Regions from separate parts of the Pseudomonas sp. Ors-4-3C genome, predicted to be linked through region 3. Evidence: predicted binding sites of a transcription regulator. Region 3 holds the regulator's gene; each other region holds the start of a gene.
The links. The regulator sigma-54, encoded in region 3, starts transcription at its own class of promoters, with help from an activator protein. The targets are predictions, from matches to a motif close to ANTGGCATNNANNTTGCTNT.
Positions count from the first base shown of each region.

Region 1 (9,737 bases), 980 kb from region 3:
GCTCCGCTGGATGGCTACACCGATCCGCAGAAAACCGCCAAGGTGGTGCTGCACGACGTGTTCAGCAAGGGCGACCGCTACTTCAATACCGGCGACCTGCTGCGCAATATCGGTTTTGGCCATGCGCAATTCGTCGATCGGCTCGGCGATACCTATCGCTGGAAGGGTGAAAACGTTTCGACCACCGAGGTGGAAAACCTGCTACTGCAACACCCGCACATTTCCGAAGCGGTGGCCTACGGCGTGGAAGTGCGCAACACCAACGGTCGCGCCGGGATGGCCGCAATCACGCCCGCCGAATCCCTCGCGACCCTGGATTTCGCCGAATTGCTGGCGTTCGCCCGTCAGCGCATGCCGGCCTATGCGGTGCCGCTGTTTCTGCGGGTGAAGGTGAAAATGGAAACCACCGGGACTTTCAAATACCAAAAGACCCGACTGAAAAACGAAGGCTTCGACCCCGGCCAGACGGGCGATGATCCGATCTACGCCTGGCTGCCCGGCACTCAGACTTACGTGCAGGTGACAGATCAGGTGTTGACCGATATTCATCAGGGCAAGTACCGCTATTGAGATTGGCTATGGCACGCCTTGAGAAAAAGGGGGTGACAGCTATCGTCGCGCTCGGGAAACTGTCAGCTTTGCGAATAACCGAAAGTGGAGTTACCCCATGTCTGACCAAAGCCGCCAGATGACCCCTGAAGAAGCTGCCGAATTCACCGAGCAGGTTTTCAACAAGGCACGCGACGGTGATGCGCTGATGCTCGATCGGCTGATCAGCGCCGGTTTGCCGGTGAACCTGAAAAACAGCAAGGGCGACACGCTGTTGATGCTCGCCAGCTACTACGGCCACGTCGACGCGGTGCAGGTGCTGCTCAAACACAAGGCCGACCCGGAGCTGCGTAACGGCAACGGCCAGAGCCCGATTGCCGGCGCGGCGTTCAAGGGCGATCTGGCCGTGGTCAAGGCGCTGGTGGAAGCGGGCGCCGAGATCGAAGGTTCGTCCTTCGATGGCCGCACCGCGTTGATGATGGCGGCGATGTTCAACCGCGTTGAAATCGTTGATTACCTGATCAGCAAGGGAGCGGATCCGAAGGCCAAGGATGCCAACGGCATCACCGCGCTGGATGCGGCCCGCACCATGGGCGCGGTCGATACCACGGCGCAGCTGGAAAAACTGCTGGCCTGAGGACTGTCGAGACTCTGTGGCGAGGGAGCTTGCTCCCGCTCCAGTGCGCAGCGCTGGCAAAAATGCTGAGCCCACTGTTTTTCGGGCTGCTTCGCACCCCAGCGGGAGCAAGCGCCCTCGCCACAGGTGTCGGATGCGCCACGGAATGCGCTATCCTCCGCGCCCTCGAATTCAACCTTCCACAGGATCCGCTCTCATGAAAGCCGCACTCGTCGAACTCATCAGCAAAATCAGCTCCGGCTGCATGGGCGAGGACGAGATCCTGAATGTGGCTGACGAAGCCGCGCAGGCCTACGCCGATGCCGAAGCCTTTCTGGCGACCAACCCGGACATCAACTACGACGACACCTTCCCGATCCCGCTGGGCGAGTGGGTCGTGGTCGGCAGTCTGCCGGAAACCGTGTTGTTCCAGGCCGACACCTACGTTGACCTGTTCGCGCAGATCGTTGCCTCGTTCGGCCCGGGCGTGGATTTCAACCTCAAGCCCAAACAACTGGCAAAGACCGAAGCGCTGACCGCGCTTAACCGCATTCAGGTGCAGATGAGCAGCCTGAACAAGGAAAACGGCGGTTACACGTTGATGAACTTCAGCCAGTTGCTCGATGACGAGCTGCAAGTGGTACTGGTCTATGGCAACGACGTGCCGCGAGTGCTCGAACTGTGCGCTGAAGTCGGTATCGTTGCCGCGCCGTCGCTGGAAGCGTTGAAGGTCGCCGTTCACGTTTGAACGCAATAAAAGGGAACCCTGCGCGCGACCGTCTATCCTAAAAGTGCATGCCACTATTCTGGAGCGACACCATGGGTTCCACGTTCAACGGTCTGATTGGCCTGATCATCCTTGCCCTCGACATCTGGGCCATCATCAACGTGCTGAAAAGCGGGGCCGAGACCGGGATGAAAATCCTCTGGGTCCTGCTGATCATCCTCCTGCCGGTGCTGGGCCTGATCATCTGGGCAATTGCCGGGCCGCGGGGCAATGTGCGGATCTGACGCTTTCCCGAAAACACGCTGATCCCCTGTGGGAGCGGGCTTGCTCGCGAAGGCGATTGTTCAGTCGAAACACAGGTTGAATGACACTCCGCTTTCGCGAGCAAGCCCGCTCCCACATTGGTCTTGCGTTAGCTTCAGAGTGTGCCCTGTCGGAGGAAGGTTCGACCTGTCATCTTCGGCAACGTAGAATGCGCGCCTTTCCCGGGCAATCGTCCCCCACGATTGACGCCCGCGCATTCATCGGAGCACTTGACCATGACCGTCACCAAGACCAGCGAGTACCTGGAAACCCTCTACGAAGGCTACGGCCAGCGTTTTCGCATGGAAAAACTGCTGCACGAAGTGCGCACCGAACACCAGCACCTGGTGATCTTCCAGAACCCGCGCATGGGCCGGGTAATGGCGCTGGACGGCGTGATCCAGACCACCGAAGCCGATGAATTCATCTACCACGAAATGCTCACCCACGTGCCGATCCTCGCCCATGGCACCGCCAAGCGCGTGCTGATCATCGGCGGTGGCGACGGTGGCATGCTGCGCGAAGTGACCAAACACGCGAGCGTCGAGCACATCACCATGGTCGAGATCGACGGCACCGTGGTCGACATGTGCAAGGAATTCCTGCCGAACCACTCCAAGGGCGCCTACGACGACCCACGGCTGAACCTGGTGATCGACGACGGCATGCGTTTCGTCGCAACCACCACGGAAAAATTCGACGTGATCATTTCCGATTCCACCGACCCGATCGGCCCGGGCGAAGTGCTGTTCTCGGAAAACTTCTACCAGGCCTGCCACCGCTGCCTGAACGAAGGCGGGATCCTCGTGACTCAGAACGGCACGCCGTTCATGCAGATCGATGAAGTCAAAACCACTGCCGGCCGCCTGCGCAGCCTGTTCCCGGACTGGCACTTCTATCAGGCGGCCGTGCCGACCTACATCGGCGGTTCGATGACTTTCGCCTGGGGCTCGACCAATCCGGCCTACCGCAAGCTGAGCCGTGAAACCCTGCAACAGCGCTTCATCGGCAGCGGCATCGTCACCCGCTACTACAACCCGGAAATCCACATCGGCGCGTTCGCGTTGCCGCAGTACGTGCTGAAGGCGATCAACAAGCCAAGCAACGACTGACCAGGCCGATGGATTCCTTGTGGCGAGGGAGCTTGCTCCCGCTTGAGTGCGCAGCACTCACAAAGTCTGCGATCGCAAAATATTTTGGGGCCGCTTCGCAGCCCAGCGGGAGCAGGCTCCCTCGCCACACAATTTTTCCAGCCATGAAAATGATGTTTTTTTCATGTTCGTCTGCTGCAATCCTTTTGAACGATCAATCTCGCCAAAAGTCGAGATAGAAGTAAGCCCATTTGCGGGTTTGATCGAGGAGGCACCGATGCAAAAGTGGAAAGTCACTTTCGTGGACGATCATGGTGAAATTGTCGATGAGGTGTTCGAGCGCGCGGAATGCCCCAGCGACGACGAGGCTGCACGCCTGATCAAGGAACGGCTCCTGCCGGTGGCCGCCGAACTGGATATGAATGATCTGGAAGGGCGAACCCCGGATGCAGGTGCGAAAAATCTGAAAGCCCAGAACAGCATCGAAATCCGCAGCATCACTCCAATCTGAAATTCTTCCTGTCACTTGAAGTACCAGGCCTTGGCAGCGCCTCTGTCTTGGGGCTACTCTGCAAGCGAGATCAGCGAAACAATCGCTAAGGTCTGGTCTTGTCAGCTACATGCTTGTTTCCCGCCGGCAACCCTGTTGCCGATGCACTTCGGCCTGTAAGGCCCGGGGCGGGAATACGGAAAGTCTATCCATCTATGCGAGGGGGACGTTTCATGAGCACAGCCTATCAAGAAGACATCAGCAGCAACGTACTGCGCCGCATGAAAGAAGGCGGTTTCGACTTTTCCCGGTTCCATCCCATCGAGTTCTACGCCATTTTCCCGGACGAGGAGCGGGCGCGCAGGGCGGCAGGTAAATTCCGTGGTGAATCCATCAATGCCCAGGTCAGTGCGCGCGACGATGGCGCCTGGTCGCTGGAACTGAGCAAAGTGATGTACGCAACGTATGACGACATTGGCGATTTCGAGCAGGGATTTTCTGCCGTGGTCGAGCCGCTGGGCGGCATCATCGAGGGCTGGGGCGTGAAGCAGGAGGTGCGCAATCGCTATCGTCTTAACTGATTCAGCGCAACTATTGTCGAGCAACGGCTGACCTTCGGGTCGGCCGTTGTCGTTTCCAGCCCTGAGAATGCTCTGGCAAAACCCTGAAACAAGAATCCCGTGCAAAAAAAAGCCACCGGAGAGGGTGGCTAAAAGGGAAGACCGATAAGGAGAGGAAACCGGTCAGGGTTACGGCCTGCGGGGACTGCGCTGCCAGTCCGGATCAGTTGGGCTGAAGCCTTCAACAAGGAAGTTTTCAGCGGATGCGGCGATTATCCGTAGGCCGACCCAGGCAGTGAAATCAACTCTGACTATGCTGGTGATAGGCGACAGCACTGCGTCGCAATGAGGCGGGGGCAATCAGCTTGGGGCATTTGTCGCACAGGAATGGTGCGGTGCTTGCGGCGTGATTATCCAAGCGATTGAAATCAAAGCGTTTATGCCGATGGCACGGGCCTTGCGAAGGCCTGTAGGTCCGGGTGACAAGGAGTACGGCATGATCCGCACCTATTTTGATGAAATGTACGATGTCGGCGGCCAGGTCCGCCCGCATTACCGCGAGTTCGCCCGCTGGCTGGCCGACACGCCTGACGAGTTGCTGGCACAACGGCGACGTGAGGCCGATCTGCTGTTCCACCGGGCCGGAATCACCTTCACGCTCTATGGGGACGAGCAGGGCACCGAGCGCCTGATTCCTTTCGACACCATTCCGCGCAGCATTCCCGCCAGCGAGTGGCGGATCGTCGAGCGTGGCTGCATCCAGCGGGTCAAAGCGTTGAACATGTTTCTCGCCGACCTCTATCACGAGCAGCGCATCATCAAGGCCGGGATCATCCCCGCCGAACAGGTGCTGGCCAACGAGCAGTATCAGTTGGCGATGCAGGGCCTGGATCTGCACCGCGACATCTATTCGCACATCTCCGGCGTCGATCTGGTGCGCGATGGCGACGGCACTTATTACGTGCTCGAAGACAACCTGCGCACCCCGAGCGGCGTCAGCTACATGCTCGAAGACCGCAAGATGATGATGCGCCTGTTCCCCGAGCTGTTCGCCGCCCAGCGCATTGCGCCCATCGACCACTACCCGAACCTGTTGCTCGACACGCTGAAGAGTTCCAGCCCGATCGATGACCCGAGTGTGGTGGTGCTGACGCCGGGGCGCTTCAACAGTGCGTTCTTCGAACATGCCTTTCTGGCACGGGAAATGGGCGTTGAACTGGTGGAGGGCGCCGATCTGTTCGTGCGCGACGACAAGGTCTTCATGCGCACCACCGACGGGCCGAAAGCGGTGGACGTGATTTATCGCCGTCTCGATGACGCGTTCCTCGATCCATTGGCGTTCAATCCCGATTCGATGCTCGGTGTACCGGGACTGTTGTCGTCCTATCGCTCGGGCAACGTGGTGCTGGCCAATGCCATCGGTACCGGGGTTGCGGATGACAAATCGGTGTACCCGTTTGTCACCGAGATGATCCGTTTCTACCTCGATGAAGAACCGATTCTGAAGAACGTGCCGACCTGGCAGTGCCGCAACCCCTCTGAACTTTCCCACGTACTGGCCAATCTTCCGGATCTGGTCGTCAAGGAGACTCAGGGCTCCGGCGGTTACGGGATGCTGGTGGGGCCGGCGTCGACGACGGCGGAAATCGATGCGTTCCGCGAGCGGATCAAAGCCAAGCCTCACGCGTATATCGCGCAACCAACGCTGTCGCTGTCGACCTGTCCGACCTTTGTCGAAAACGGCATTGCGCCGCGCCATATCGACCTGCGTCCATTTGTGCTGTCGGGCCGCGAAACCCGGGTTGTGCCCGGTGGTTTGACCCGTGTCGCCCTGCGCGAAGGCTCCCTGGTAGTGAACTCCTCCCAGGGTGGCGGAACCAAGGACACCTGGGTGGTCGAGGATTGAAGGAAGCTTGCCATGTTAAGTAGAACTGCCTCGGATCTGTACTGGATGTCGCGTTACCTGGAGCGGGCGGAAAATCTCGCGCGCATGCTCGATGTCAGCTATTCGCTGTCGCTGATGCCGCAGGACGGTCGCGGCGACGGTCTGCACGAACTGGCCATGCCGCTGTTGATCACCGGCACCCTCGACGATTACCTGGAGCGTCACGGCGAACTGCACGCCGAACGCCTGCTGCACTTTTTCGCCCTTGATGCGGCCAACCCGGCCAGCATCTACAGCTGCCTCGGTGCGGCACGGGCCAGTGCGCATGCGGTGCGCGGGCGGATCACCGCGGACATGTGGGAAAACATCAACGCCACCTGGCTGGAGATTCGCGGCATTGCCGAACAGGGCCTCAGCCGTTACGGCATGAGCCGCTTCTGCGAGTGGATCAAGGAGCGCTCGCACCTGTTCCGTGGTGCGTCCTACGGCACGATCATGCGCAACGATGCATTCCGCTTCATTCGTCTGGGGACGTTTATCGAGCGTGCGGATAACACGCTGCGCCTGCTCGATGCGCGCTATGAAATGGCTGGCGATCAGGCCGAGGCCGTCAGTGACGGCACCGCCCACGCCTACTATCAATGGAGTGCGCTGCTGCGGGCGTTGTCGTCGTTCGAGGCCTACACCGAGATCTACCGCGACGCACCCGGCGCCCGGCATGTCGCGGAGCTGTTGCTGTTGCGCGCCGATGTACCGCGTTCGTTGCGTGCCTGCACCGAGGAAATCGACCAGATCCTCGCCCAGTTGCCGGGCGCCAACGGCCGTCCGGCACAACGCCTCGCCGCTGAGATGGACGCGCGGCTGCGTTACACCGGCATCAACGAAATCCTCGCCGAAGGCCTGCACGCCTGGCTCACCGAATTCATCCCGCTGGTGCGCCAGCTGGGCAACGCGATTCACAGTTCATACCTGGAGGCTGCATGAGACTTTCCATTAGCCACGAGACCACCTATCACTATGAAGATCAGGTGCGGGCGAGCATCCAGTATCTGCGCCTGACCCCGCACGACAGCGAGCGTCAGCACGTGTTGAGCTGGCAGCTCGACCTGCCGCGTCCGGTGCGTGCCCAGCTCGATCCGTTCGGCAATATTCTGCATGTGCTGACCATGGACGAGCCGCACGAAGCGATCATCATCGGCGCCCGGGGGCAGGTCGATATCGACGAATTGCGCGAAGCCGAGCATGAGAGCCAGTCGGCGCTGCCGTTCTTGCGCTTCACCCGTTTGACCGAGGCGGACGAGGCGCTACGGGCGTTCGCGGCAAGATCCTGCAAGCAGCGGCGTGATCGCACGGCGCTGATCGACCTGATGCACGGCTTGAATCAGCACATGACCTACACGCCGGGTTCGACCGAAGTCGACACCAGCGCCGCCGAAGCCTTCGCCGGGCGCGCCGGGGTTTGCCAGGATCACACCCATGCATTTCTGGCGTGCGCGCGCAGCCTGGGGATTCCGTCGCGGTATGTGTCGGGTTATCTGTACAGCGAGGACGCCGAGCACCTGGCCAGTCACGCCTGGGCCGAAGCGTGGCTGGATGACGCCTGGTACAGCTTTGATGTGACCAACCAATTGGCCCGACCGGAGCGGCACTTGAAACTGGCGGTGGGCCTGGATTATCTGGACGCCTGCCCGGTACGCGGCATGCGCCGGGGCGGCGGGAGTGAGCAGATGCATGCGAAGGTGTTCGTGTCGCCGACGCCGGTTATCTCCGTGCAACAACAGTAATTTGCTTCACACAAAACCCTGTAGGAGCGAGCCTGCTCGCGAAAGCGGTTTATCAGTCAGCAATGTGGTGTCTGAAACTCCGCTTTCGCGAGCAGGCTCGCTCCCACATGGGGAGTTGCATCAGGGCTTAATCTTGCGCCCAGCCATGTGTTGCAAATAGCCGATCAACAACTGCAAATCCCTCTCCGGCAACACCTCTGCCGAAAATCCCGGCATCTTCGCCTGAGGCCACTGGCGCAAGCTCTGTGGATCGCGAATGTAGCGCTTGAGGAAATCGGCGCCGAAATACTCTGTGGGGTTATACGGAATGTTCAGGTCCGGCCCAAATTGCGCATCCCCCGCGCCGTTCAGGCGATGACAAGCCAGGCAGTTTTTCTGAAACAGGGCAAAACCCTGATTCACCGGGTCATCCGCTTTCAGCTTGGGATCCGGCAGCAGCGCGGGGAAGCGCTCGGCCACCGGCGCCATGCGCTTGATGCTCGCTACTTCGAACGGCCATTGCTCCGGGCTGATGTTGCCGGCCTGCGGGTCGGTCCACACCAGATAGAACGGCCCGGCGCTGTGCTTGCCTTCCGACAGCGGCGGCCACGGCTGCGCCGGGTCCTCAATCGCCAGCCACGCCCGCGCCCCTTTGCTATTGAGCAGCGGTGCAGCACTCAATTCTGCGGCAAAACCGTCCAGCGCCACGGCTTGCAAGTGATCGTCGGGCTTGATGCCTGTGAGCAGCGCTGCCACAGGCACGGCGCGATAAGTCATGTCCTTTTTGTAGGACACATCGTTCTTGATGGTGAGGGTTTGCACCTGCGGATGCTTGAGCAATTCCTCGGTCTGCCAGGTGCGACTATTCGCGCCCAGCTCCAGCGTGAGCTGCGCCGCAGACAAGGGCATGCTCAGCAGCAAGGCCCAGAACGCAATGAGCGTTTTCAAATGTTCGCCGTCCATGTCGTGGAAGTGCACAAAGGTTGGCACAGCCAGGCTGGCCCGGGTAGCGGGCCAGTCACATTTTCATTGGCGATAACGGGCGCCTGCCGCTTGAATCAGCCAATCACCTTGGTCAGATTGGGCAAAATCAACAACAGCGTCGTGGCGAAAAGAATGAGTCCTGCTTGACGAACTTTCGGTTGTTTGAACATGGCTTGACCGCCTTTTTTGTTATTTCCTGATGTTTGCCTGCATATCCATGACGGCAAACGCTGCACTTCCTGTTGAAGGACGTCGGCCCCGGCAAAACCCGACGACCCTGACGTACATGTACTACCTTAGAGGCCGCGTCACGCTTGGCTTAGATCCATTTCATATGTATTAGCTGCCGTTTGCGATAAAAAACGCATGAGGCGTATTGCCAGCTTCTTCGCCGCCCGCTTGCTAGACAACTCGCTGACCTGAACCGGTTCACCTGCGGGTGGATGACCGTCCGTCTGAGCGTGCGCGTCAACGTCATTGAGCGCTGTGGTCATTGAATCCATGAGCGCTCGGGCCAACAGTGACACTACGAATTTCACTCACCGCACAGGTTCGAGGACGTCATGACCCAAGCTTTGATTTTCGATGCGTTACGCACGCCCCGCGGCAAAGGCAAGGCCGACGGCGCGTTGTACAGTGTCAAACCGGTGAATCTGGTCGCCGGGTTGTTGACCGCGCTGCAAAGCCGCACGGCGCTGGACACCAGTCAGGTCGATGACGTCGTGCTCGGCTGCGTCACGCCCATCGGTGATCAAGGCTCCGACATCGC
Region 1 is NZ_CM146900.1:1,173,952-1,183,688, forward strand. Features, by position in the region: gene ACVHNU_RS05480 (long-chain-acyl-CoA synthetase) at 1-570, shown strand, start outside; gene ACVHNU_RS05485 (ankyrin repeat domain-containing protein) at 668-1,186, shown strand; gene ACVHNU_RS05490 (hypothetical protein) at 1,383-1,913, shown strand; gene ACVHNU_RS05495 (PLDc N-terminal domain-containing protein) at 1,985-2,176, shown strand; gene speE (polyamine aminopropyltransferase) at 2,432-3,307, shown strand; gene ACVHNU_RS05505 (hypothetical protein) at 3,564-3,797, shown strand; gene ACVHNU_RS05510 (ribonuclease E inhibitor RraB) at 4,010-4,357, shown strand; gene ACVHNU_RS05515 (circularly permuted type 2 ATP-grasp protein) at 4,833-6,242, shown strand; gene ACVHNU_RS05520 (alpha-E domain-containing protein) at 6,255-7,205, shown strand; gene ACVHNU_RS05525 (transglutaminase family protein) at 7,202-8,005, shown strand; gene ACVHNU_RS05530 (c-type cytochrome) at 8,126-8,947, opposite strand; gene ACVHNU_RS05535 (acetyl-CoA C-acetyltransferase) at 9,532-9,737, shown strand, end outside.
Region 1: ACVHNU_RS05515 (circularly permuted type 2 ATP-grasp protein) is a predicted target of sigma-54. The motif match lies at 4,781-4,800, and genes of this name have one in related genera.

Region 2 (9,737 bases), 720 kb from region 3:
TTCTTGAAAGCCTGCGCAGGATACAGCAGGAAAAATGACAATCAGACTTTTAATTCAAAATAATGCGACAGATGGCCGCAGGGGGAGGCGCAATAACAAAGGTCGCCGCAAAAACAACTGTAGGAGTGAGCCTGCTCGCGATGGCGGTGTGTCAGTCAACTCATATGCTGGCTGGTACGCCGCTATCGCGAGCAGGCTCACTCCTACAGGGGGATGGCGGTGTTACTTGCTGACGTCAGCGATGGCTTGTGCCAGCAGCGCCAGGCGCGTGGCATCGATCCCGGCGACGTTGGCCCGGCCCGAGCTGACCATGTACACGCTGTGATGCTCACGCAGTTGTTTCACCTGCTCCGGCGACAGGCCGGTGTAGGAGAACATTCCGCGCTGGACGCCAATGTGCGCAAAGCGCTCTCGCAGGCCGTGCGGTTCCAGTGCTTCGACCAGGCCGCTGCGCAATTGGGCGATGCGCAAGCGCATGGCTTCCACTTCATCGGCCCAGCGGCTTTTCAGCTCCGGGTCGGCGAGGATGGTCGCGACTACTGCCGCACCGTGATCCGGTGGCGTCGACCACAGGTTGCGGGCGATGTTGGCCAGTTGGCTGCGGATGTCGATCAGCTTGTCAGCGGTTTTTGCACAGACAATCAATGCACCAGTGCGGTCGCGGTACAGGCCGAAGTTCTTCGAGCAGGAACTGGTGATCAGCAGCTCGGGAACCTCGGCGGCGAACAGCCGGGTCGACCACGCGTCCTGCTCCAGTCCATCGCCAAAGCCCTGGTAGGCAAAGTCGATCAGCGGCAGCAGGTCACGGCGGCGCACCACGTCGAGCACGCGGTGCCAGTCGTCATGATTCAGGTCGAAACCGGTCGGGTTGTGGCAGCACGCATGCAGCAGCACCACGTCGCCGTGCGGCACTTCGTTAAGCACAGCGAGCATCGCATCGACGTCGAGGCGGTTGTCGCTGCCCACATAAGGGTAGTGACTGACCTTGACCCCGGCCGCCGCGAAAATCGTTTCGTGGATCGGCCAGGTCGGGTTGCTCAGCCATACGCCCTTGCCCGGCAGGCACTGGGCGATGAAGTCGGCTGCCAGACGCAGCGCGCCGGTACCGCCCGGGGTCTGGGTGGCGCCGGCGCGCTGTTCGGCGATCAGCTTCGAGTCGGCGCCGAGCACCAGCTCATTGATGACCTTGCCGAACAGCGGATTGCCGTGACCACCGATGTAGGTCTTGGTGTCCTGGCTTTCGACCAGTCGCGCCTCGGCGATTTTCACCGCTTCGGGGATCGGCGTCAGGCCCTGGGCATCCTTGTAGACGCCAACGCCCAAGTCGAACTTGCGCGGGTTAGTGTCCTGCGCATAGGCCTCCATCAAACCGAGGATCGGGTCGCCGGGTACCCGGCCGATGGCGTCGAAGTGCATTACTTGCGTCCTTCTGCGGTCTTGGCCACTTCGTCAGTGCGTGCGGCCATGATGAAGTCGTTGCGGTGCAGACCCTTGATCGAGTGGCTCCACCAGGTCACGGTGACTTTGCCCCACTCGGTCAGCAAGCCCGGGTGGTGACCTTCGGCCTCGGAGATCTCGCCGACAGCGTTGGTGAACGCCAGCGCATGCTTGAAGTTCTTGAACAGGAAGACCTTCTCCAGCTGCATGATGCTGTCGCGAACTTCGATGTTCCAGTCCGGGATCTGCTTGATCAGGATCGGCAGTTCTTCGTCGCTGACTTGTGGCGCATCGGCACGGCACGCTTCGCAGTGGGCTTGGTTCAAAGTGGACATGGTGTGATTCCTGAAATCGAGTGTGTTTTTTTTATAGAAGCTATCGGCCCGTCAATACCGTCACGCTAAACCAAAGTGGCGGCGACTGACAGACTCAATTGTCAGCAAAAGACGCGGATCACGCGGCTTTCGGTTTTGGCGGAAACTTCGGAGCATGCAACCCCAGCTGCATGCCTTGCTTGACCATGGCCATGATGTCTTCATGGGCGACGTCGAACAGGCGCTTGAGGTTCGGCAAGACAAAGTACAGCGGCTGCAGAATGTCGATGCGATACGGCGTGCGCATCGCTTCCAGCGGATCGAAGGCTTGATGTTCGGGTTCGTCCGACAGCGAGTAAACGGTTTCTTTTGGCGAGGACAGGATGCCGCCACCGTAGATGCGTTTGCCTTGCGGGGTATCGACCAGGCCGAACTCGATGGTCATCCAATACAGACGCGCCAGATATACGCGCTCTTCCTTGGTGGCCTGCAGGCCGAGCTTGCCGTAGGTGTGGGTGAATTCGGCGAACCATGGGTTGGTCAGTAGCGGGCAGTGACCGAAAATCTCGTGAAAAATGTCCGGCTCTTGCAGGTAGTCCAGTTCTTCGCGGGTGCGAATGAACGTGGCCACCGGAAACTGTTTGCTGGCGAGCAATTCGAAGAAGGTTTGAAAGGGAATCAGTGCCGGAACGCGGGCAACCTGCCAACCGGTGGTTTCACCGAGTACCTTGTTGATTTCGCCGAGCTGCGGAATGCGGTCGTGGGGCAGACCGAGTTTTTCGATACCGTCCAGGTACTCCTGGCACGCCCGACCCTCGATCACTTTCAGCTGGCGAGTGATCAGCGTGTTCCACACCGCGTGTTCTTCGGCGGGGTAGTCGATAAAACCTTGCGCATCGGGCTCGCGGGCCACGTACTGCGTCTGCTTCATACTGCTCTCCTGCTAGGGGAATTCGTTCTTGTTATGTCCAGCGATGGGCTCAGGATTACCCGAGTGCGGGGTTGGATGCAGCAGGTTGAGCGGTCTCTGTGTAGGAAAATTCGCCGTATTTCGTAAAAAAATCGTTACGCTTTGGCCGGTATCTCGCATTTGCGGTGATTTGCAGGTTTGAAAAGGGTCGTGGCTGTCACATAATCTTGACAACTATCTGCGCGCCTCGACAGAAAAGTCAGGCCAAACCGCAGCGCAAATCTCTTGTGGGAGCGGGCTTGCTCGCGAAAGCGGTGTGTCAGCTGAATGAATGGCGACTGACACACCGTCTTCGCGAGCAAGCCCGCTCCCACAGGGATTGTGTTCAACCCCTCATCCTTGTCGGGCCTCTTTTTATGCGTATCAAAGTCCACTGCCAGAACCGCATCGGCATCCTGCGCGACATCCTCAACCTGCTGGTGGAGTACGGGATCAACGTTGCACGCGGCGAGGTCGGCGGCGAGCACGGCAACGCGATCTATCTGCATTGTCCGAACCTGATCAACATCCAGTTCCAGGCGCTGCGGCCGAAGTTCGAGGCGATTGCCGGGGTGTTTGGGGTCAAGCGCGTCGGGCTGATGCCCAGCGAGCGTCGGCACATGGAGTTGAACGCGTTGCTCGGCGCGCTGGAATTCCCGGTGCTATCGATCGACATGGGTGGCTCGATCGTCGCCGCCAACCGCGCGGCGGCGCAGTTGCTCGGGGTGCGGGTGGACGAGGTGCCGGGGATTCCGCTGTCGCGCTATGCCGAGGATTTCGATTTGCCGGAACTGGTGCGTGCCAACAAGTCGCGAATCAACGGCATGCGTGTCAAGGTCAAGGGCGACATCTTTCTCGCCGACATCGCGCCGCTGCAATCGGAGCACGACGACAGTGAAGCCATGGCCGGTGCGGTGCTGACCTTGCACCGCGCCGACCGCGTTGGTGAGCGTATCTATAACGTGCGCAAGCAGGAACTGCGCGGCTTCGACAGTATCTTCCAGAGCTCGAAAGTGATGGCCGCTGTCGTGCGTGAAGCGCGGCGCATGGCGCCGCTGGATGCGCCGCTATTGATAGAAGGCGAAACCGGCACCGGTAAAGAGTTGCTGGCCCGCGCCTGTCACCTCGCCAGCCCGCGCGGGCAGTCGCCGCTGATGGCGCTCAATTGCGCCGGGCTGCCGGAGTCGATGGCCGAGACCGAGCTGTTCGGCTATGGCCCCGGCGCGTTCGAAGGTGCGCGCGCCGAAGGCAAGCTCGGCCTGTTGGAGCTGACGGCGGGCGGTACGCTGTTCCTCGATGGCGTCGGGGAAATGAGCCCGCGCTTGCAGGTGAAACTGCTGCGCTTTCTGCAGGACGGCTGCTTCCGCCGGGTCGGCAGCGACGAAGAAGTGTATCTGGACGTGCGAGTGATCTGCGCGACCCAGGTCGACCTGTCCGAATTGTGCGCGCGCGGCGAGTTTCGTCAGGATCTGTATCACCGCTTGAACGTGCTTTCGCTGCACATCCCGCCACTGCGCGAATGCCTCGACGGTCTGGCCCCGTTGGTCGAGCACTTCCTCGATCAGGCCAGTCGGCAGATCGGCTGTTCGCTGCCGAAACTGGCGCCGGCGGCGATGGATCGGCTCAGTCATTACCACTGGCCGGGCAACGTGCGGCAGCTGGAAAACGTGCTGTTTCAGGCGGTTTCGCTGTGCGAGGGCGGCACGGTCAAGGTCGAACACATTCGCCTGCCGGATTACGGCGTGCGTCAGCCGCTTGGCGATTTCTCGCTGGAGGGCGGGCTGGACGAGATCGTCGGACGCTTCGAGAAAGCGGTGCTCGAGCGCCTGTATTCCGAACACCCGAGCAGTCGGCAGTTGGGCAAGCGGCTGGGGGTTTCGCATACGACTATTGCCAACAAGCTGCGTGAGTACGAAGTCGGTAAAGACCCAGCCGATTGACCATTGTGGCGAGGGAGCTTGCTCCCGCTGGGTTGCGCAGCAAACCCAAATCCATTCAATAAGGTGAATCAGATATACCGCATTCGCCGGGTTTGCGACTGCTTCGCAGTCGAGCGGGAGCAAGCTCCCTCGCCACAGGTTTTATTTCCATCTGCAAAAAACGGGATTGCCGCCCAGCGGCATAACACCGCCGGTTTTTCGACTTCGATACATTTTCAATTTCCCCGCAAACCCCCTCAAGTCCTTTGTTTACCGGGCCGCAAGCCGCCAGAAAAAAGTTGGTCTGCAAATTGCTTATGGCTCAGCAGTACAGCGGTGGGCGGCAAACGTCCGGCATGCAGAGGAAAGAGTGTGGACAAGTACCTTTATGTGGCAATGACCGGCGCCAGTCAGAACGCACTGGCGCAAAAGGCGCATGCCAACAACCTGGCGAACATCTCCACCAATGGTTTTCAGCGCGACCTGGAGCAGGCGCGTTCGATGCCGGTGTTCGGTGACAGCTTTCCGGCGCGTGCGTTTGCCATGAGCGAACGGCCCGCCACCGACTTCACCGCCGGTTCGCTGGTGCAGACCGGGCGTGACCTTGACGTCGCCGTGACCGGCAACGGTTTCATTGCCGTGCAGAACCCCAACGGCGGCGAAAGCTACGTGCGCACCGGCAGCCTGAACATCGACGCCCTCGGCGTATTGCGCGCCGGTAACGGCATGCCGGTATTGGGCAACGGCGGGCCGATCGCCGTGCCGCCGGAGCAGCAGGTCGAAGTCGGTGAAGACGGCACCATCAGTATTCGTGCGATGGGCGAAGGCCCGCGCGTCATGGCGGAAGTCGACCGGATCAAACTGGTCAACCCGGACATCAAGAACCTCAACAAGGGCCTCGATGGCTCGATCTACACCAAGGACGGCCAGCCTGCGCCGGCCGATGCCAACGTCAAACTGGTGTCGGGTTTCCTTGAGTCGAGCAACGTCAATGCCGTGGAAGAAATGACCTCGGTGCTGGCCCTGGCCAAGCAGTTCGAGTTGCACGTCAAGATGATGAACACCGCCAAAGACGACGACCAGGCCATGGCTCGGGTCTTGCAGATCAGCTAATTATCAGAACGTCGCGCCGTAAAACAGGCGCACGAGGAGAATCGAATGCTTCCGGCTCTATGGGTTGCCAAAACCGGTCTGTCCGCCCAGGACACCAACCTGACCACCATTTCCAACAACCTGGCGAACGTCTCGACCACGGGTTTCAAACGTGACCGTGCCGAATTCCAGGACCTGCTGTATCAGATCAAGCGTCAGCCAGGCGCCCAGTCGACCCAGGACAGCGAACTGCCGTCGGGTCTGCAACTGGGTACCGGTGTGCGCATCGTCGGCACGCAGAAAAACTTCACCGCCGGCAGCCTGCAAACCACCGAGCAGCCGCTGGACATGGCCATCGACGGTCGCGGTTTCTTCCAGATCCTGCAGCCGGACGGCACCACGTCCTACACCCGTGACGGTACTTTCCACCTCGACTCCAACGGCCAGATCGTCAACGCCAGCGGTTTCGCCCTGGAGCCGGCCATCGTCATCCCGAATAACGCGCAGAGCTTCACCGTCGGCACCGACGGCACCGTGTCGATCACAGTGCCAGGCAACCCGGCTGCTCAGGTGATCGGCAACCTGCAAACCGCCGACTTCATCAACCCGGCCGGTCTGCAAGCAGTGGGCAACAACCTGTTCCTCGAAACCGCTGCTTCCGGCGCGCCGCAAATCGGCACCCCGGGCCTGAACGGTTTCGGTACCACGCTGCAGAACACCCTGGAAGGTTCCAACGTCAGCACCGTTGAAGAGATGGTCAACATGATCACCACTCAGCGCGCTTACGAGATGAACTCCAAGGTGATCTCCACCGCCGACCAGATGCTCTCGTTCGTAACGCAGAATCTGTAATCAGTCTATGAGGCGGCCATGAGGCCGCCTGCAACACCGTGAGGTAAGGGTCATGAAACGCTTCGTATCTGTTCTGGCATTGGGTGGGGTCGTCTCGCTCGCGGGCTGCGTCGCTCCGCCGCCAAAGCCCAATGACCCTTACTATGCCCCGGTATTGCCGCGTACGCCGTTGCCGGCTGCAGCCAACAATGGCTCGATCTATCAGGCTGGCTTCGAGCAGAACCTGTACAGCGACCGCAAGGCGTTCCGGGTCGGTGACATCATCACCATCACCCTGAACGAGAAGACCCAGGCCAGCAAAAGCGCCAACTCCCAAGTGGCCAAGAACAGCAAGACCGGCATCGGCCTGACCTCGCTGTTCGGCGGCAGTGGCACCACCAACAACCCGTTGGGTGGCAATGACCTGAGTCTGGATGTCGGCTACAGCGGCGACCGTGCAACCAAGGGTGACAGCAAGGCGGCGCAGGGCAACACCCTGACCGGTTCGATCACCGTGACCGTGGCCGACGTGCTGCCCAACGGCATCATCGCCGTGCGCGGCGAGAAGTGGATGACCCTCAACACCGGCGACGAGCTGGTGCGGATCGCCGGTCTCGTGCGTGCCGATGACATCGCCACCGACAACACCGTGTCGTCGACCCGGGTCGCCGATGCGCGCATCACCTACTCGGGCACCGGTTCGTTTGCCGATGCGAGTCAGCCAGGCTGGTTCGACCGTTTCTTCCTCAGCCCGCTGTTCCCTTTCTAGGTGGCGACTTTGAACTTCAAACACCTGATGCTGGCTGCGGCATTGATGTCCGCAGCCTTTGGTGCCCACGCCGAGCGGCTGAAAGATATCGCCAGTATTTCCGGCGTGCGCTCCAACCAATTGATCGGTTACGGCCTGGTGGTTGGGCTTAACGGCACCGGCGACCAGACGACGCAAACCCCGTTCACCCTGCAGACCTTCAACAACATGCTCTCGCAGTTCGGCATCAAGGTGCCGCCGGGATCGGGCAACGTGCAGTTGAAAAACGTCGCGGCGGTGTCGGTGAGTGCCGATCTGCCGGCGTTCGCCAAACCGGGGCAGCAGGTCGATATCACCGTGTCTTCCATCGGTAACTCCAAGAGCCTGCGCGGCGGCACCCTGTTGCTGACCCCGCTCAAGGGTATCGACGGCAACGTCTACGCCATCGCTCAGGGCAACCTGGTGGTCGGCGGTTTCGATGCTGAAGGTCGCGACGGTTCGAAGATCACCGTCAACGTTCCGTCGGCCGGTCGCATCCCGGGCGGTGCGTCGGTGGAGCGTTCGGTGCCGAGCGGTTTCAACCAGGGCAACAGCCTGACGCTGAACCTCAACCGTTCCGACTTCACCACCGCCAAGCGCATCGTCGACAAGATCAACGACATGCTCGGCCCTGGCGTGGCGCAAGCCATCGATGGCGGTTCGATTCGTGTGACGGCGCCGCTCGATCCGAGCCAGCGCGTCGACTACCTGTCGATCCTCGAAAACCTTGAAGTCGACCCGGGTCAGGCGGTGGCGAAAGTCATCATCAACTCGCGTACCGGCACCATCGTCATCGGCCAGAACGTGAAAGTCTCGCCGGCCGCCGTGACCCACGGCAGTCTGACCGTGACCATCACCGAAGACCCGATCGTCAGCCAGCCGGGCCCGTTGTCCAATGGGCAGACGGCCGTTGTGCCGCGCTCGCGGGTCAACGCCCAGCAAGAAGCCAAGCCGATGTTCAAATTCGGTCCGGGTACCACCCTCGACGAAATCGTGCGTGCGGTAAACCAGGTTGGCGCGGCACCGGGTGACCTGATGGCAATCCTTGAAGCACTGAAGCAGGCCGGCGCGTTGCAAGCCGACCTGATCGTGATCTGAGGACGGCGACCATGGATATGCGCAAAGGCAGTCTGGTGGGCACTGGCGATTCGGGTTCGTACTCCGACCTCAATCGTCTGAACCAGCTCAAGGTCGGCGACAAGAACAGCGATGCGAACATGCGCAAAGTGGCGCAGGAATTCGAATCGCTGTTCCTCGGCGAAATGCTCAAGTCGATGCGTTCGGCCACCGAAGCATTGGGTAAAGACAACCCGATGAACACCCCGGCGGCCAAGCAATATCAGGAAATGTACGACCAGCAACTGGCGGTGTCGCTGTCCCGCGAGGGCGGTGGTATCGGTCTGGCCGACGTGCTGATGAAGCAGATGTCGAAGAACAAGCCAATGGCGCCGGGTGAGGCTGCGGCCGCGTCCGCTGCCAAGCAGGAAGCGGCGAAAGCCGCTGCGGTGCAGACGCCGATTGCTGCCGGCACTACCGGCACCGGCCCGCTGTCACGGCTCAATGGCGAGCGCCCGTTGTGGGCCTCGCGTTCGTTGCATGCGCCGAACACTCAATTGGCCCACGCCAACGACATGGAAATGATCAACAAGCGTCGTCTGGCTCTGCCGCCGAAACTGGCTGATCGTTTGCTCGCCGGTCTGGTGCCTTCCGCTACGCCGACTGCCGCCAATGCGTTGCCGCAACGCACCGCGAGCACGGCCGCCACTGGTTCCGGTCCGCTGTACAACGGCGACTGGCTGAGTCGTGCCGAAGACGCCAAGGCGTCCGGCGGGCAGATGCAGATTTACGGCCGGGCAATGGCGCAGATTCCGCTGGCGCCGGCCAAGCGCGCCTTCAGCTCCGCCGACGAATTCGTCAACACCATGCTGCCGATGGCCAAAGAAGCCGCCGCGCGTATCGGTGTCGATCCGCGCTACCTGGTGGCGCAAGCCGCACTGGAAACCGGTTGGGGCAAATCGGTCATGCGCGCTCAGGATGGCAGCAGCAGTCACAACCTGTTCGGCATCAAGGCCAGCAGCAACTGGACCGGCGATTCGGCCCGGGCAATCACCAGCGAGTTCCGCAACGGGCAGATGGTCAAGGAGACGGCGCAGTTCCGTTCCTATGCCTCGTACAAGGACAGTTTCCACGATCTGGTGACTTTGCTGCAGACCAACAATCGCTATCAAGATGTGGTGAAGTCGGCCGATAACCCAGAACAGTTTGTACGCGAGTTGCAAAAGGCCGGTTACGCGACCGACCCGAACTACGCGACGAAGATTTCGCAGATAGCCAAGCAGATGAACAGTTTTGAAAACTATGCTGCGGCCGGCGTTTCCACCCAGCCTTTTTAAGGCACAAGGTATAAG
Region 2 is NZ_CM146900.1:913,987-923,723, forward strand. Features, by position in the region: gene ACVHNU_RS04270 (amino acid aminotransferase) at 223-1,416, opposite strand; gene ACVHNU_RS04275 (4a-hydroxytetrahydrobiopterin dehydratase) at 1,416-1,772, opposite strand; gene phhA (phenylalanine 4-monooxygenase) at 1,891-2,682, opposite strand; gene ACVHNU_RS04285 (sigma-54-dependent transcriptional regulator) at 3,078-4,640, shown strand; gene ACVHNU_RS04290 (flagellar basal body rod protein FlgF) at 4,992-5,732, shown strand; gene flgG (flagellar basal-body rod protein FlgG) at 5,778-6,563, shown strand; gene flgH (flagellar basal body L-ring protein FlgH) at 6,616-7,311, shown strand; gene ACVHNU_RS04305 (flagellar basal body P-ring protein FlgI) at 7,339-8,427, shown strand; gene flgJ (flagellar assembly peptidoglycan hydrolase FlgJ) at 8,439-9,722, shown strand.
Region 2: ACVHNU_RS04290 (flagellar basal body rod protein FlgF) is a predicted target of sigma-54. The motif match lies at 4,918-4,937, and genes of this name have one in related genera.

Region 3 (9,737 bases):
GTGTGTATGGCAACAGCCACGGTTTCATCGGCGGTTACGCGTCGACCCGGCACAGCCTGAGCTGCGTGATGATCGCCGAAGCCGATGGCCAGATGCAGCGTGATTACTGGTATGACGTGAACCGTCAGGGCAGCTTGCTGGCGGATCCGGTGAGCATCGGCCAGCGTGCCGCGCAACGCGCCGCGAGCCGTCTGGGCGCGCGTCCGGTGCCGACCTGCGAAGTGCCGGTGCTGTTTTCCGCCGAGCTGGCGGGCGGATTGTTCGGCAGTTTCCTGTCGGCGGTGTCCGGCGGCAGCCTGTACCGCAAATCGTCGTTTCTCGAAGGCACTTTGGGGCAGAAACTGTTTCCGGAATGGCTGACCATCGACGAGCGTCCGCACCTGATGCGCGCCATGGGCAGTGCGTCCTACGACGGCGATGGTCTGGCCACTTACGCCAAGCCGTTCGTCGAGAAGGGCGAACTGGTGTCGTACATCCTCGGCACGTACTCCGGGCGCAAACTCGGCATGCCGAGCACCGCCAACGCGGGTGGCGTGCACAACCTGTTCGTCACTCACGGTGACGAAGACCAGGCGGCGCTGTTGAAGCGCATGGGCCGTGGGCTGCTGGTCACCGAATTGATGGGCCATGGCTTGAACATGGTTACAGGCGATTATTCGCGCGGGGCGGCGGGTTTCTGGGTCGAAAACGGCGAAATCCAGTTCGCGGTGCAGGAAGTGACCATCGCCGGCAACATGCGCGACATGTTCAAGCAGATCGTCGCAGTCGGTAATGATCTGGAGCTGCGCAGCAATATTCGCACGGGCTCGGTGTTGATCGAGCGGATGACTGTCGCGGGTAGCTAAAACCCGGCGGCAACAAAAAAGGCGCGCCACCCAATCGGGTGGCGCGCCTTTTTTCTTGGCTCCCCACAAAACCCTGTGGGAGCGAGCCTGCTCGCGAAAGCGATTTAACAGCCGACCGCAGCGGCGATTGACACGACGCCTTCGCGAGCAGGCTCGCTCCCACAATGGAGTCTGTGTACATAGGCGCTCTTGTTTTGGTTCTCATTATCATCTAATAATAAATCTCATCTCCGAACGAGTCCCGGATCATGAGTTCTGCCTTGCACGAGCAGCCGTACCTCGAAAGCTGGCGCTGGATGAGTCGCCAGATCCGTTGCGCGATGGATCCTGACGAACCACGCCTGATCGAACATTACCTGGCCGAAGGCCGTTATCTGGCCTGCTGTACGGCGACTTCCCCGTGGACCATCGCTGAAACCTCCTTCCGTCTGCTGCTCGACACAGCCACCGACATCGCGTTGCCGTGGCACTGGCGCAGCCTGTGTCTCGATCAAGCCTGGCGCCCGCTGCGTGAAATGGAGCGCCTGTCGCTGTGCAACTGCCGGCTCCAGCGCTGGCAGCGCTACACCTGGCAACTGGCGACCTGCGAGTTGCTTCCTTCGATTCCTCTTATTGAACTGGTGCAAGGATTTTCAGATGACCAAGACACGTATTGAGCGCGACAGCATGGGCGAATTGCAGGTGCCGGTGGACGCTCTCTACGGCGCGCAAACCCAGCGCGCAGTGGATAACTTCCCGATCAGCGGCCAACCGATGCCGAGGCAATTCATCCGTGCGCTGATCCTCGCCAAAGCCGCTGCCGCCCGGGCCAACGTCGAACTCAACCAGATCAGCGCCGCACAGGGCAAAGCCATCAGCGATGCGGCCCAAGGCCTGCTCGAAGGCGACTTCATGCAGCATTTTCCGGTGGATATCTTCCAGACCGGCTCCGGCACCAGCTCCAACATGAACGCCAACGAAGTGATTGCGACCCTCGCCAGCCGTCTGCTCGATGAGCCGGTCAACCCTAACGATCACGTCAACTGCGGCCAAAGCAGCAACGACATCATTCCGACCACCATCCACGTCAGCGCTGCCCTGGCTTTGCATGAACAATTGCTGCCGGCGCTGCTGCACCTGGTGCAGGTGATCGAAAACAAAGCCGAACAGGTGCATCACCATGTCAAAACCGGCCGCACCCATTTGATGGACGCGATGCCGGTGCGCATGAGCCAGGTGCTCAATGGCTGGGCGCAACAGCTCAAGGCCAACATCGGTCATCTGCAGGATTTGCTGCCGAGCCTGCAATCGCTGGCACAGGGCGGTACGGCGGTGGGTACCGGGATCAATGCGCATCCGGAGTTCGCCGCACGTTTCAGCCGCCAACTGAGCCAGCTGACCCATGTGCAATTCACTCCGGGCAAAGATCTGTTCGCGCTGATCGGCTCGCAGGACACCGCCGTCGCCGTCTCCGGCCAGCTCAAGGCCACCGCGGTGTCGCTGATGAAAATCGCCAACGACCTGCGCTGGATGAACTCAGGGCCGCTTGCCGGTCTCGGCGAGATCGAGCTCGAAGGGCTGCAACCGGGTTCGTCGATCATGCCAGGCAAGGTCAACCCGGTGATTCCGGAAGCCACTGCGATGGTCGCCGCGCAAGTGATCGGCAACGACTCGGTGATCACCATCGCCGGCCAGTCGGGCAATTTCGAACTGAACGTGATGCTGCCGATCATCGCCCAGAACCTGCTCAGCAGCATCGAACTGCTGGCCAATGCCAGTCGTCTGCTCGGCGACAAGGCCATCGCCAGCTTCAAGGTCAATGAGTCGCGGCTCAAGGAAGCGCTGTCGCGCAACCCGATTCTGGTCACCGCGCTCAACCCGATCATCGGCTATCAGAAAGCCGCCGAAATCGCCAAGCAGGCCTACAAACAGGGGCGTCCGGTGATCGACGTCGCGCTGGAACACACCGATCTGTCGCGCAGCCAACTGGAAGAGTTGCTCAACCCCGAGAAACTCACCGCCGGCGGCGTGTAAATCCCGCAACCGCTTTGGAGGCTCACCATGGAGCACTGGAAACGCACGATCGAACGGGCCAATCGCTGCTTCATGCTGGGCGAGCTGATTGATGCCCGTGAAGCTTATCTGCAAGCCCTGGCCCTGGCGCAAGTGCTGTTCGAGCGCTGGGCCGATGCCGACGAAGCGGTGGCGGCCTGCGTCATCTCCCACCACAACCTGGCGGATCTGCACCTGCGCCTGAATCAGCCGGAGGAGAGCGCAGAGTACCTCTGCGCGATTCATCAACGGCTGTTGCAAACCATGCAGGACGAACGCCTGCGTCCGGCGCTGCGTGAAGCGGCGCTACGCCAGAGCAGCAAGACCTACGTCGAACTGCTGAATTTCATCAGCGAGCACGGCGAATACCCGCGCACCCAGCGCCTGCTGCACCCGGATACCGGCAATGCGCGCCGCGCGCCTGCCTCACATCACCATGGAGTCCACTGAAATGGCTTTTACCTTGCCTGCCTTGCCGTACGCCTACGACGCTCTGGAACCGCACATTGATGCGCAAACCATGGAGATTCATTACACCAAGCACCACCAGACCTACATCAACAACCTCAATGCCGCCGTCGAAGGCACTGAGTACGCCGAATGGCCGGTGGAAAAACTGGTCGCCAGCGTCCGGCAGTTGCCGGAAAAACTCCGCGCAGCGGTGATCAACCAGGGCGGCGGCCACGCCAACCATTCGCTGTTCTGGGAAGTCATGGTGCCCAATGGCGGTGGCAAGCCGGATGGCGCGTTGGCCAAGGCGATCGATGAGCAACTGGGCGGCCTCGACAGTTTCAAGGACGCCTTCACCAAAGCAGCACTGACCCGTTTCGGCAGCGGCTGGGCCTGGCTCAGCGTCACTTCCGACAAGAAACTGATCGTGGAAAGCAGCGGCAATCAGGACAGCCCGCTGATGAATGGCAATACACCGATTCTCGGTCTGGACGTCTGGGAACACGCTTACTACCTGCGTTATCAGAACCGCCGTCCGGAATACATCAACGCGTTCTACAACGTGATCAATTGGCCTGAAGTCGCCGCGCGTTATCAGGCCGCACTGGTTTAAGCCATCTATAAAAACAATCCAGGGCTGACTATGGGCACTGAAACACTGTCGATTGGCGGTGGGCGCATGTTTCGTTACGCGGTCGGGTCGCTGTTGCTGCTGGCGGGCATGACACTGCTTGCGGCGCACGGCCTGGAATGGCTGGATCTGCAGCCGAAGCTGTCGCGGGCCTTGCAGGGTGGGGCGATCTGCGCCCTCGGCACGGCGCTCGGCGCGGTGCCGGTGTTGGTGATCCGGCGCATGCCGCAGATGCTCAGCGATACGCTGCTGGGTTTCGGCGCCGGCGTGATGCTGGCAGCGACTGCGTTTTCGCTGATCGTGCCGGGCATTGGTGCCGCCGAAACTCTGGGCCTGACACCGTGGGCAGCCAGCGGGCTGATCTGCTTCGGCATCATGCTCGGTGCATTCGGCTTGTATCTGGTGGACCTGAAACTGTCCGGCGCCTCACCGGAAATGCTCGTCGGTACCCCTGAGCGCCCGGTGATTGCGCCGCGGATCTGGCTGTTCGTCTTCGCCATCATTGCCCACAACATCCCGGAAGGCATGGCGGTGGGGGTCTCTGCAGGTGGTGGCATGCCGGATGCCGACAGTCTGGCGATGGGCATTGCCTTGCAGGATGTGCCAGAGGGATTGGTGATTGCGCTGGTGCTGGCCGGGGCGGGGATGTCGCGGGCCAGGGCGTTCTTGATCGGGGCGGCTTCAGGGCTGGTCGAGCCAGTGTTTGCGCTGCTCTGTGCGTGGCTGGTCAGTCTGGCGGAGCTGTTGTTGCCGTTGGGGCTGGCGCTGGCGGCAGGGGCGATGTTGCTGGTGGTGACGCATGAAGTGATCCCCGAGTCGCGACGCAATGGTCATGACAAGCTTGCCAGTCTTGGCTTGCTGATCGGGTTCTGTCTGATGATGGTGATGGATACGGCGCTGGGCTGATTGGCAGAGAGGGAGCAAGCTCCCCCTCCATGCAGGATCAACCACCTTCATCGAAGTAGTTGTTGATCAACGCCACCAGCGCATCCAGCGCTTCCTGCTCCTGATGGCCTTCGGTACTCAGATAGATCTTGGTGCCTTTGCCGGCGGCCAGCATCATCATCGCCATGATGCTTTTGCCATCGACCGTGGTTTCGGGTGTACGCCCCACTCTGATCGTGCAATCCGGGAACTGGCCCGCTACCCCGACGAATTTGGCCGACGCTCGGGCATGCAGGCCCAGCTTATTGATGATTTCGATTTCCAGAGCAGGCATCGCGGTGTGAATCCTTTAAGTGAGGTCGCGGTGGCGAACCTGGACGTTCTTCAGGGTTTTCTGCAGGGCCTGACCCAGACGTTCGGTCAGGTAAACGGAGCGGTGATGCCCGCCGGTGCAGCCAATGGCAATGGTGACATAGGCGCGATTGCTCGCGGCAAAGCGCGGCAGCCATTTATTCAGGTAGCCGTAGATGTCTTGAAACATCTCCTCAACCTCCGGCTGCGCGGCCAGATATTCGGCGACCGGTGCATCGAGACCGGATTGTGCGCGCAATTCAGGCTTCCAGTACGGATTGGGCAGGCAGCGCACGTCGAACACCAGATCCGCATCCACCGGCATGCCGCGCTTGAAACCGAACGACTCGACCAGGAAGGCCGTACCCGGCTCCGGCTGGTTCAGCAGGCGTAGCTTGATGGTGTCGCGCAACTGGTACAGGTTCAGATTGGTGGTGTTGACCTTGAGGTCGGCCAGGTCGGCAATCGGCCCGAGCAGGGCGGTCTCGTCGTTGATCGCTTCGGCCAGCGAACGGTTGGCCGTGCTCAGCGGGTGACGACGGCGGGTTTCCGAAAAGCGCTTGAGCAGGGTTTCTTCGTCGGCATCCAGATACAGCACATCACACTGGATGTGCCGGGAGCGGACTTCTTCCAGCAACTCGGGGAAACGCGACAGGTGGCTCGGTAGGTTGCGCGCATCAATCGACACAGCCACCAGCGGCTGGGCCAGTTCGGTGTGGATCAGCGCGCGTTCGGCCAGTTCCGGCAGCAGACCGGCCGGCAGGTTGTCGATGCAGTAGTAGCCGTTGTCCTCAAGGACATCCAGGGCAGTGCTTTTACCCGAGCCGGAGCGGCCGCTGACGATGATCAAGCGCATGATTAATGCCCGTTTTGCTCGCTCAGGACGACCTGATACAAGGCTTCGTTACTCGGTGCGCTGCGCAGTTTTTCGCGCACTTCCTTGCGATCGAGCATGCTGGCGATCTGGCGCAGTAATTCCAGGTGGGCATCGGTGGCAGCTTCCGGGACCAGCAGGACAAACAGCAGGTCAACCGGCGCACCGTCGATGGCATCGAAATCGATAGGCGCATCAAGGTGCATCAAAGCGCTGACAGGCGCTTCACAGCCTTTGAGGCGACAGTGGGGAATGGCGATGCCGTTGCCGAAACCGGTGGAGCCGAGTTTCTCACGGGCGATCAGCGCCTCGAAGACATCTTGCATCTCCAGACCCGGCACTTCGCGGGCGATCAGGTTGGCAATCTGTTCGAGGGCTTTCTTTTTACTGCCGCCCGGCACGTTCACCAGGGAACGGCCGGGGGTCAGGATACTTTCAAGTCGGATCATGGGTTGGGGGTGTTAACGACCTGTCGCGCCCTGGAGGAGGCTCTGGGTCTTTTCCTTATGCTTTTTGAGTTGGCGATCCAGCTTGTCGGTCAGTGCGTCGATCGCAGCGTACATGTCGGTATCTTCTGCGTTGGCGACCACTTCGCTGCCGGGAATATGCAAGGTGGCTTCGATTTTCTGCTTCAGCTTTTCGACGCACATCGTGACCTGCACGTTGGTGATCTTGTCGAAATGGCGCTCCAGTCGTTGGAGTTTTTCCTCGATATAGGAACGCAGAGGTTGGGTCACTTCCAGTTGGTGTCCACTGATGTTGACTTGCATACAGCTTCTCCTTCGTTGCCAGTGCATAAAGCGGCAGGCCGAAGAGCCTGCCACTGGAACGCTGTAACGTGGCTTACATCAACCGCTTGCGTTCGCTCGAAGGCGCGATCCCGAGGGATTCGCGGTACTTGGCGACGGTGCGGCGAGCCACCTGAATGCCTTGTGCCTCCAGTAAACCAGCGATCTTGCTGTCACTCAACGGCTTTTTCTGATTTTCCGCCGCAACCAGTTTCTTGATGATCGCGCGAATCGCCGTGGACGAGCATTCGCCGCCTTCGGAGGTGCTGACGTGGCTGGAGAAAAAGTATTTCAGTTCATAAATGCCCCGTGGGGTATGCATGAATTTCTGGGTAGTGACGCGGGAAATCGTCGATTCGTGCATGCCGACCGCCTCGGCGATGTCGTGCAGGACCAACGGTTTCATGGCTTCGTCGCCGTACTCCAGGAAACCGCGCTGATGCTCGACGATCTGGGTCGCCACTTTCATCAGGGTTTCGTTGCGGCTTTGCAGGCTCTTGATGAACCAGCGCGCTTCCTGCAACTGATTGCGCATGAAAGTGTTGTCGGCGCTGGTGTCGGCGCGACGGACAAAACCGGCGTACTGTGCGTTGACCCGCAGACGGGGCACCGACTCCTGATTCAGCTCGACCAGCCAGCGTTCGTTGTCCTTGCGCACAATGACGTCCGGCACCACGTACTCGGCTTCAGTCGATTCGATCTGCGAGCCCGGGCGCGGATTCAGGCTCTGCACCAGTTCGATGACCTGACGCAGCTCATCTTCCTTGAGCTTCATACGCCGCATCAGCTGGCTGTAGTCGCGACTGCCGAGCAGATCGATGTAATCGCTGACCAGACGCTTGGCTTCGTTCAGCCACGGAGTCTTGGCCGGGAGCTGGCGCAGTTGCAGCAACAGGCATTCGCCGAGGTTGCGGGCGCCGATGCCGGCGGGTTCGAACTGCTGGATGCGGTGCAGGACGGCTTCGATCTCGTCCAGCTCGATGTCGAGTTCCGGATCAAAGGCGTCGAGAATTTCTTCGAGGGTTTCATCGAGGTAGCCCTGATTGTTGATGCAATCGATCAGGGTCACGGCGATCAGGCGGTCGGTGTCGGACATCGGCGCCAGGTTCAATTGCCAGAGCAAATGGCTCTGCAGGCTTTCCCCGGCAGAGGTGCGGGTGGTGAAGTCCCACTCGTCGTCATCGCCGCTGGGCAGGCTGCTGGCGCTGGTCTGGTAGACATCTTCCCAGGCAGTGTCGACCGGCAGCTCGTTGGGAATGCGCTCGTTCCATTCACCTTCCTCCAGGTTGTCCACCGTCGGGGCGGTTTCCTGGTATGACGGTTCCTGAATGTCGGTGTTGGGCTTTTGTTCGGCGTTGTCGGCCAAAGGATCGGAGTTGTCGAAGTCGTCGCCTTCTTCCTGGCGTTCGAGCATCGGATTGGATTCCAGGGCCTCCTGGATTTCTTGTTGCAGGTCCAGGGTCGACAATTGGAGCAGGCGGATGGCCTGTTGCAGCTGCGGTGTCATCGTCAGCTGCTGGCCCATTCTCAAGACTAGCGATGGTTTCATGGCAGGGGCTTAACACCTTATTCGCCGGCGCGCATGCGCCATCCACTACAGGGCGCCGAAGCGCCAAACTTAAGCAAATTATATGCCTGAAACTGTCGTGTTTGCCTAGAGCGCTGTAACAATAAAAGCGTATAAAAGCCTGCTTCATCGATACAGCACCCGGAGGCTGGCCAAGTGCCTTGGTGCTTACAGGCGGAACTCGTGGCCCAGATACACTTCCTTCACCAGATCGTTGGCAAGGATGGTCGCAGCATCGCCTTCGGCGATCAGTTGACCGTCGTTGACGATGTAGGCGGTTTCGCAGATATCCAGGGTCTCACGCACGTTGTGGTCGGTGATCAGAACACCGATGCCCTTGGCCTTGAGGTGGTGGATGATCTGCTTGATGTCGCCAACCGAGATCGGGTCGACACCGGCGAACGGTTCGTCGAGCAGGATGAATTTCGGTGCGGTCGCCAGTGCGCGAGCGATTTCCACCCGGCGGCGTTCACCACCGGACAGGCTCATGCCGAGGTTGTCGCGGATGTGGCTGATGTGGAATTCCTGCAGCAGGCTTTCCAGTTCCTTGCGACGACCGGCCTTGTCGAGTTCCGCGCGGGTTTCGAGGATGGCCATGATGTTATCGGCCACCGACAGTTTGCGGAAGATCGACGCTTCTTGCGGCAGATAGCCGATACCGGCCTTGGCGCGGCCGTGCATCGGCTGATGGCTGACGTCCAGATCATCGATCAACACGCGGCCCTGATCGGCCTGCACCAGGCCGACGATCATATAGAAGCAGGTCGTCTTGCCGGCGCCGTTCGGGCCGAGCAGGCCAACGATCTGGCCACTGTCGATCGACAGGCTGACGTCGCGCACAACCTGGCGGCTTTTATAGGCCTTGGCCAGGTGTTGAGCTTTCAGAGTTGCCATTACTGGGCCTTTTTCTCGTCGTTTTTCGGCTTCGGCTGGATCACCATGTCGATGCGCGGACGCGCCTCGGTGACTTTACTGCCGGTAGCGCGGCCGGCGCTGGCCAGTTTTTTCACCGTGTCATAGACGATTTTTTCGCCCTGAGTGGTGTTGTTGTCCTTGTCGACAACCTTGGCCTTGTCGATCAGCACGACGCGATTCTGCTGCGCGTGATACTGGATGGTCACGCCCCAGCCCTGCACAGGTTTTTTGTCGCCGGCAGTCTGCAGTTGCTCGAAGTAGGCGAGGTTGCCCACCGAGGTCACTACGTCGATTTCGCCGGTCGGGGTGCGAGTCAGGGTCACGGTATTACCGGTCACCTTCATCGAGCCTTGGGTAATGATCACGTCACCTTTATAGGTGGCAACGCCATTCTTGTCGT
Region 3 is NZ_CM146900.1:198,659-208,395, forward strand. Features, by position in the region: gene pmbA (metalloprotease PmbA) at 1-845, shown strand, start outside; gene ACVHNU_RS00835 (FagA protein) at 1,094-1,501, shown strand; gene ACVHNU_RS00840 (class II fumarate hydratase) at 1,482-2,858, shown strand; gene ACVHNU_RS00845 (hypothetical protein) at 2,886-3,326, shown strand; gene ACVHNU_RS00850 (superoxide dismutase) at 3,328-3,939, shown strand; gene ACVHNU_RS00855 (ZIP family metal transporter) at 3,970-4,863, shown strand; gene ACVHNU_RS00860 (HPr family phosphocarrier protein) at 4,901-5,176, opposite strand; gene rapZ (RNase adapter RapZ) at 5,192-6,049, opposite strand; gene ptsN (PTS IIA-like nitrogen regulatory protein PtsN) at 6,052-6,516, opposite strand; gene hpf (ribosome hibernation-promoting factor, HPF/YfiA family) at 6,529-6,837, opposite strand; gene ACVHNU_RS00880 (RNA polymerase factor sigma-54) at 6,911-8,404, opposite strand; gene lptB (LPS export ABC transporter ATP-binding protein) at 8,591-9,316, opposite strand; gene lptA (lipopolysaccharide transport periplasmic protein LptA) at 9,316-9,737, opposite strand, start outside.